Regions from separate parts of the Pseudoalteromonas sp. G5_S1_14_S5 genome, predicted to be linked through region 2. Evidence: riboswitches for the same ligand, from Rfam matches in the RefSeq annotation. Region 2 holds a riboswitch; each other region holds the start of a gene.
What was found. Region 2 has a riboswitch for thiamine pyrophosphate ahead of thiC (phosphomethylpyrimidine synthase ThiC). Riboswitches for the same ligand answer to the same signal wherever they lie in the genome.
Positions count from the first base shown of each region.

Region 1: it holds a riboswitch for thiamine pyrophosphate, as region 2 does, so the genes downstream of both, thiD (bifunctional hydroxymethylpyrimidine kinase/phosphomethylpyrimidine kinase) here and thiC (phosphomethylpyrimidine synthase ThiC) in region 2, are expected to answer to the same signal.
Region 3: it holds a riboswitch for thiamine pyrophosphate, as region 2 does, so the genes downstream of both, thiB (thiamine ABC transporter substrate binding subunit) here and thiC (phosphomethylpyrimidine synthase ThiC) in region 2, are expected to answer to the same signal.

Region 1 covers NZ_JBQKUM010000124.1:4,232-6,495, reverse strand. The annotation lists partial or broken gene thiM (hydroxyethylthiazole kinase) at 1-409, opposite strand, end outside; gene thiD (bifunctional hydroxymethylpyrimidine kinase/phosphomethylpyrimidine kinase) at 534-1,418, opposite strand; TPP riboswitch at 1,517-1,628, opposite strand; gene ACTRWI_RS21565 (DMT family transporter) at 1,726-2,264, opposite strand, start outside.
Region 2 covers NZ_JBQKUM010000055.1:1,026-3,289, reverse strand. The annotation lists gene thiC (phosphomethylpyrimidine synthase ThiC) at 1-911, opposite strand, end outside; TPP riboswitch at 1,040-1,138, opposite strand; gene crcB (fluoride efflux transporter CrcB) at 1,201-1,584, opposite strand; gene ACTRWI_RS15905 (multicopper oxidase family protein) at 1,685-2,264, opposite strand, start outside.
Region 3 covers NZ_JBQKUM010000007.1:60,945-63,208, reverse strand. The annotation lists gene mpl (UDP-N-acetylmuramate:L-alanyl-gamma-D-glutamyl-meso-diaminopimelate ligase) at 1-38, shown strand, start outside; gene ACTRWI_RS03770 (flavin prenyltransferase UbiX) at 77-700, shown strand; TPP riboswitch at 744-862, shown strand; gene thiB (thiamine ABC transporter substrate binding subunit) at 916-1,908, shown strand; gene thiP (thiamine/thiamine pyrophosphate ABC transporter permease ThiP) at 1,991-2,264, shown strand, end outside.

The sequences.
Region 1 (2,264 bases), on a different contig from region 2:
CGAAACACATTCTTGGCATCCAGATACTGTCGAGCGTGCCAATGTTGATCACCAAAGCGGCAGAGAATGACATCATCTCAGCCAATTCTTTCTGCGAATGCGCCATGATAGGTGAAGCACCAATCGCTAGCAGAGCATTGGCTGTGTTATTCATCACCACGTAGTTAGTAATATTCACAACCAGTGGCTTTTGCTCTGCGTTTTGATGCTCGTTAGTAGTGTTTAGGAAGCGATGGCTCAGGCGTACATTGTCGATAACCGATAGCCATGGCAGTAACAAATCTTGCTGTGCCATGTAAGCGATACGATCAGTTAAAGGCCGTTCATCAGACGTTGCCAATGTACCCTGCCACTCCACCTTGTCGCCCAACAAACCTGCCAAATAACGCAATACCGTCGTTTGTCCCACAACCACTTCGCCCAAGCAGCACTGTCCACTTACCTGCGCTTAAGTTAAGTGACAACCCGACAGGGTCGCGTGCTCGCTATCTCGGTAACGCAACGTCGCATTGCTAAGTTGAACGCCAACCGTATTAACGGACATTACCGTGCCCAGCAAAAAAGTGATTTACCGGGCCATGACCTTGACCGACGTTCAACTCGTCAGCATGGGCAATCGCGCGTGAAATGTATTGTTTACCGAGGTCGACAGCCTCTGGGAGCGTGTTACCTTGAGCCAAGAAAGAAGCAATAGCAGAAGAGAGCGTGCAGCCCGTGCCATGAGTGTTTTTGGTAGGAAAACGCTTCGCGCTAATCACAGCAGATGTGGTTGGTAGAATCATTAAGTCATTGCTGTTTTCATCTTTCTCTAGATGACCACCTTTTAGCAGAACGGCTTTAGCACCTAAAGCGCGCAGATCTTCAATCATGTCCTGCATTTCAGCTTCGCTTTCAGGAACGGCCTTCCCTGTCAGTGCAGCGCCTTCTGGTAAGTTAGGGGTGATGATGTCTGCGAGCGGAATCAGCTCTTGTTTTAGCGTAGTGATAGCTGAGTTTTCTAGAAGAAGGTCGCCGCTTGTCGCGACCATTACAGGGTCAATTACTAAGTGTTTTGGTTGGTATTGTTTGATTTTGTCAGCAACGACTTTGATGATTTGCGAGTCCGCAAGCATACCGACTTTTACCGCCACGATATTCAGATCGGTGAGCACCGCATCTAACTGGCTGGCGACATGTTCTAGTGGAATTGGGAGAATGGCTGACACGCCTTGGGTATTCTGAGAAGTAATCGCAGTAATCACCGAACAAGCGAAGCTACCTGTTGCAGACATGGCTTTAATATCCGCTTGAATACCTGCGCCGCCGCCACAATCAGAACCAGCGATAGTTAAAACAATCGGAGTATTGACCACAGAAGATTGGTTGTGTGGTGTTTGAGTCTTTTTAAGTGGCGCTTGAGTGTTGGAATGCTGCGTCATGGTCGCTCCTACTATCTAAAAGACGTAAGAGAACCGAACTTTGGCCGCAAAGAGAGGGTGGAAATAAAACCAATGAGAGATCATTGTTAGACCACATAGACAAAGTCATCATAGTTCCCTACGCCAGTGTTAACTGAATCAGGTTCAACGGGTCTCGAATAACGATCTCAGCAAATACCAATTAAGGTAGATGCCCCCCGACTATTGATAACGATAGTAACAGCACTCTCGTAACTGAGATACTCATTTTATTCATTTATAAGATACAAGCATGAATAAAATTCAATTTATCTTTGTTAACAAGCACTTAGTTTCGCTGATTATTTGGTTGTGATTGAATAAATAAACATAGGACAATCAACAATATACCTATCCAACCGACAAAAGGTATGCGCTCCCCCACAATCCAGACAGCCAATACGGCGGCAACAACTGGCTCAAGCAAAGTAATCAAATTCGCACTACTTGCCGTGACATGTCTTAACCCGAAACTGAACGCGACATAACCCAAACATTGAGGAAGTAGTACCAAGTAACTCACCACGAATATATTAGTTCTTGAAGCGAATAGGTTGTCACCAGTGAAGTATAACGTTGGTAATAACAACATTGCACCTAAACCAAATATGCTGCCCATCGCCGCTTGTGACTTAATGCCTTCGTCTATTAGAGCTTTTGTCGCCCACGAATAAATGGCGTAACACAATCCAGCAACTAACCCCAACCCAATGCCCAAAAGCTTCAGGTCATCACCAGAATCACTCACCGATGATGATTCTGAAAATACCAATAACCCAATGCCAACCACGCCAATAGCAAAGCTCGTTAGCCAACGTTTATTAATAT
Region 2 (2,264 bases):
TCGGCTACGCCATTCACTTTCTCAAGTGCCTGATACATAGGAACCGTACCAATTGGCACTGGACTATTACGTAGAATCCACTCTCGTGTTTCATGAATATTTCGACCAGTCGACAAGTCCATCACCGTATCGCCGCCCCAGCGAGTTGACCAAACTAGCTTCTCAACTTCCTCTTCAATCGAAGAGCTTACCGAAGAGTTACCGATATTAGCGTTTACTTTCACGAGGAAATTACGGCCAATAATCATCGGCTCTGATTCTGGGTGGTTGATGTTTGAAGGGATAATAGCTCGACCTTCAGCAACCTCTTTCCGCACGAACTCAGGGGTAATTTCTTTTGGTAGGTTTGCGCCAAAGTTATGGCCAGGGTGTTGGTGGTTCAGTTGCTCATCTGCGAACTTCTGACGTCCCATATTCTCGCGAATCGCAATGTATTCCATCTCAGGGGTAATAATACCCTTACGAGCATAGTGCAACTGAGTCACGCATTGCTCGCCAGTCGCACGACGAATTCTAGGTAGGTTTCCGTAACGAAGCTCGTCTAAGGTTTCGTCCTCTAGACGCTCTTTGGTATAAACAGAGCTAACATCATCTAATATCTCAGTATCACCACGCTCTTCGATCCACCGCTCTCTTAGCTTTGGAAGGCCGTTATAAAGGTCTACCTCGTGCGTTGGGTCAGTATAAACACCGGAGGTGTCATAGACGTGAATAGGTGCATTACGTTCAAATACAGGCTCTTTTTGGGTACCGCCAACAAGGCTATCAGCGAGTGATATCTCTCGAACTGGGGCTTGAATGTCCTCTCGAGAGCCTTGGATGTAAGCTTTCTTTGAATTTGGATAAGGTTGTACTGATAAAGAATCGATGAAATTCTTCGCTTCCAGTCTTGCTTGTTTACGACTCGACATAGCATTTTTCCTTGGCTTTTAGCCATTATTTATTGGGATAAAAATGCTTGACGGATTGATGCTACAAGAGGGATCACGGTAAGAAATACAGTTGTGATCTGGTGATAGATCTCTAGAGGGATTCTAGTTAGATATCTACTCTTGTTCCCTTCGCAGGTATTAGCCTGATCAGGTTCAACGGATCCCGAGTTAACGGTCTCAGCCATATGGCACTCCGACAAGTACTATCGAGTATATAAAAACGGCTTGGATAAACCAAGCCGAGTTGTTAACAAATCGTAAGAAGATTTTATGACTTTATCAAAAGTTGGAAGCCGATCCATGCCGCAGAGATACTTAACACCACATTGAGTAGTACGTTTAGTCCCATTTTGAAAAATGCGCCTTGCTGCATTAAAAGAACGTTATCCATCGAAAAAGTTGAGAATGTAGTTAAAGCACCAAGAAAGCCCAAGCCAATGATCTGTCTCCATGGCTCAGTTGCAACCATCTCATTTTCAAATGCAGCGATCAGTAGACCCATAATGAAAGAACCAATCACGTTAACAGTTAGCGTACCATAAGGAAAACCACGCCCAAGCAGTAGTACACACAGTTCTGAAATCAGATAACGTGAACAAGCACCAAATGCACCACCAATGGCAATAAAGCCTAAAATAGATAACTGACCCATGAATCCTCCCAAATAACAGTTCCTATATTCTAGCTTTACCGCCGATAAAAGCGAGGATGGAAACTAAGAACGTATGCGCAAATATTAAACGTTACAGGTGTCACTTAACTTCGATATAGCCCATTAGCCCTGTTTTCATATGTTCAATCACATGACAGTGATACATCCAACGTCCGGGGTTGTCCGCTACAAATGCCGCTTTCGCTCGACCGTTCTTTCCAAGTAATACGGTATCCGTGTGAAAAGGCTCCTCAATTTTTTTGCCATCTAAATCAAGTACCGTGAACGTGTGACCATGTATATGGATCGGGTGATGGTATTGGGTAACATTCTTAAGATCGAATATATAAGTTTTACCGAGCTCTAATGTAGCGAGTGGTTCTGGGATATTGTTTTTACTCATCCCCTCCCAGGCTCTTTTATTGGTCAGCCAAAACTTAGGCATGGCTTTCCCACCTTTGGAAACCGGCGACACCGCCCCTTCCCACTCAAACACAAAATCGATCTCTTCTGCGTTAGCGAGATCTAACTTAGGCACAGGATTAAGAGGTAATAGCGGAAGTGTTTGGCCTTCGATGAGCGTGGAATCTACAACCTCAAACTCACATAAAGAAAAAGGAAAACGTCCCTTCATTTGCAGTATATTCACTCGCTTACCAGCCTTTGGAGCAATCAGACCG
Region 3 (2,264 bases), on a different contig from region 2:
ACCAAAAATTGTTGGATGCGTTAGCCCTTAAAGGTTAATCCAATCCACGACCTTATAATTTGAAGTAACTGAGAACATGACAAAACACGATAAAGCGATAACTCTTGCTTTTACTGGCGCATCTGGTGCGCCTTACGGACTGCGTTTGCTCGAATGCTTGTTGGCAGCAGACTATCAGGTCTACCTGCTGATTTCGTCGGCAGCGCGAGTGGTGTTGGCAACAGAGCATGAGCTCAAGTTACCTGCCGGGCCGGATGCGGCAAAGCAAGCCTTGGTTAAGCACTTGGGCTGCGATCCTGAAAAGTTGGTGGTGTGTGGCAAAGATGACTGGTTCTCTCCAGTTGCATCAGGGTCTGCAGCGCCGAAGCAGATGGTGGTGTGCCCATGTTCTGCGGGCAGTTTGGCATCGATTGCCCATGGATTATCGGACAACCTGATTGAGCGTGCAGCAGATGTAGTGATGAAAGAGCGAGGCCAGTTATTATTGGTGGTTCGTGAAACGCCATTCTCAACGCTACATCTAGAGAACATGCACAAGCTATCGACGATGGGCGTGACCATCATGCCAGCCGCTCCAGGTTTTTATCACCAACCTAAGTCAATAGAAGATCTGGTCGATTTCATGGTGGCGCGCATTCTCGACCATCTTGGTATCGATCAAGGTTTAGTGCCACGTTGGGGCTACGATCAACGTAATTGATCCAAACTTGATAGCTTATTGTTAAAAATCGAATTACAATTCCGGACACTCATCGGGGAGCAAACCATTCAAATAGTGAATGCGGCTGAGATCAAGCAGGTGCTTGGGACCCGTAAACCTGAACCAGATAATGCTGGCGTAGGAATTGAGTTAGGAACAGCCTCTATCGTTATCCTCCCTCAAACCTGTGCCGCTCAGACCATGGAGAGCGTCCAGTGAAATTCACATTAACTACCCTTGCTGTTACTACAGCTATCTCTTTTTCTGCCTTTGCTGCAGACAATACGTTAACCGTATACACCTATGACTCTTTTGCTGCGGATTGGGGGCCTCGTCCTGCCGTAGAGAAAGCATTTGAAGAGAAGTGTGGCTGTGACGTGAATTTTGTCGCGCTCGAAGATGGCGTCTCTATTCTTAACCGTTTACGTCTCGAAGGTGGCAACAGCAAAGCTGACATCGTTCTGGGCTTAGACAACAATCTGATGGCTGAGGCGAAAGCGACGGGTTTACTGGCTGAGCACAATGTTGATACATCATCAGTAACACTGCCAAATGGCTGGGACGATAATACATTTGTCCCATACGACTTTGGCTACTTCGCTTTTGTCTATAACACAGAGAAGCTAGCAAACCCACCGAAAAGTCTGAGAGAGTTGGTTGAGCAACGTGATGATCTGAAGGTTATCTACCAAGATCCACGTACATCAACACCTGGCCAAGGCATGATGCTTTGGATGAAATCGGTATACGGTGATGAAGCGACAGCGGCGTGGAAGAAGCTAGCTCAGAAAACGGTGACGGTAACTAAAGGCTGGTCTGAAGCTTACTCTATGTTCCTAGAGGGTGAATCTGATTTAGTATTGTCTTACACCACTTCTCCGGCCTACCACATCATTGCGGAGAACGATTCTAAGTACGCTGCTGCGAACTTTGAAGAGGGGCATTACACTCAAGTGGAAGTCGCTGCAAAGGTTAAAGGTAGTAAGAATGAAAAGCTTGCTGATGAGTTTATGGCGTTTATCCTAAGTGATGAATTCCAATTGGCGATGCCAACAGGCAACTGGATGTACCCAGTGACAGATGTTGAGCTACCGAAAGGTTTCGAACAACTGACGGTGCCTCAGCAAGCGCTTAGCTTTAGCTCTGAAGAGATCGCCAAAAAGCGTAAGCCTTGGATTCGTGAATGGCAGAGTGCGCTTACTTTTTAATTTACCTTTAGAAGAATGAACGACCTGTATTTAAAGCCATTCTTTAGGTTTGGAATGGATTTTTTACGGTAATAATCAATTTATGATAAAGAAAGCGCCTAAGGTCGGTATTTGGGTCGCGATGCTCATTACCGCCTTCGTGGTTTCAGCAGTAGGGGCATTGCTTAGCAATGCCCCTTCTCTTGATATCAGCCAAGTATGGTCCGATCCCTACTATTGGCATGTAACGAAGTTCAGTTTTTATCAAGCGACACTCTCAACTGTGCTGAGTGTTGGCTTTGCTATACCTATTGCACACGCTCTGTGTCGCAGGCAGTTTTTTGGACGAGCACTATTATTAAGATTGTTCGCGTCGA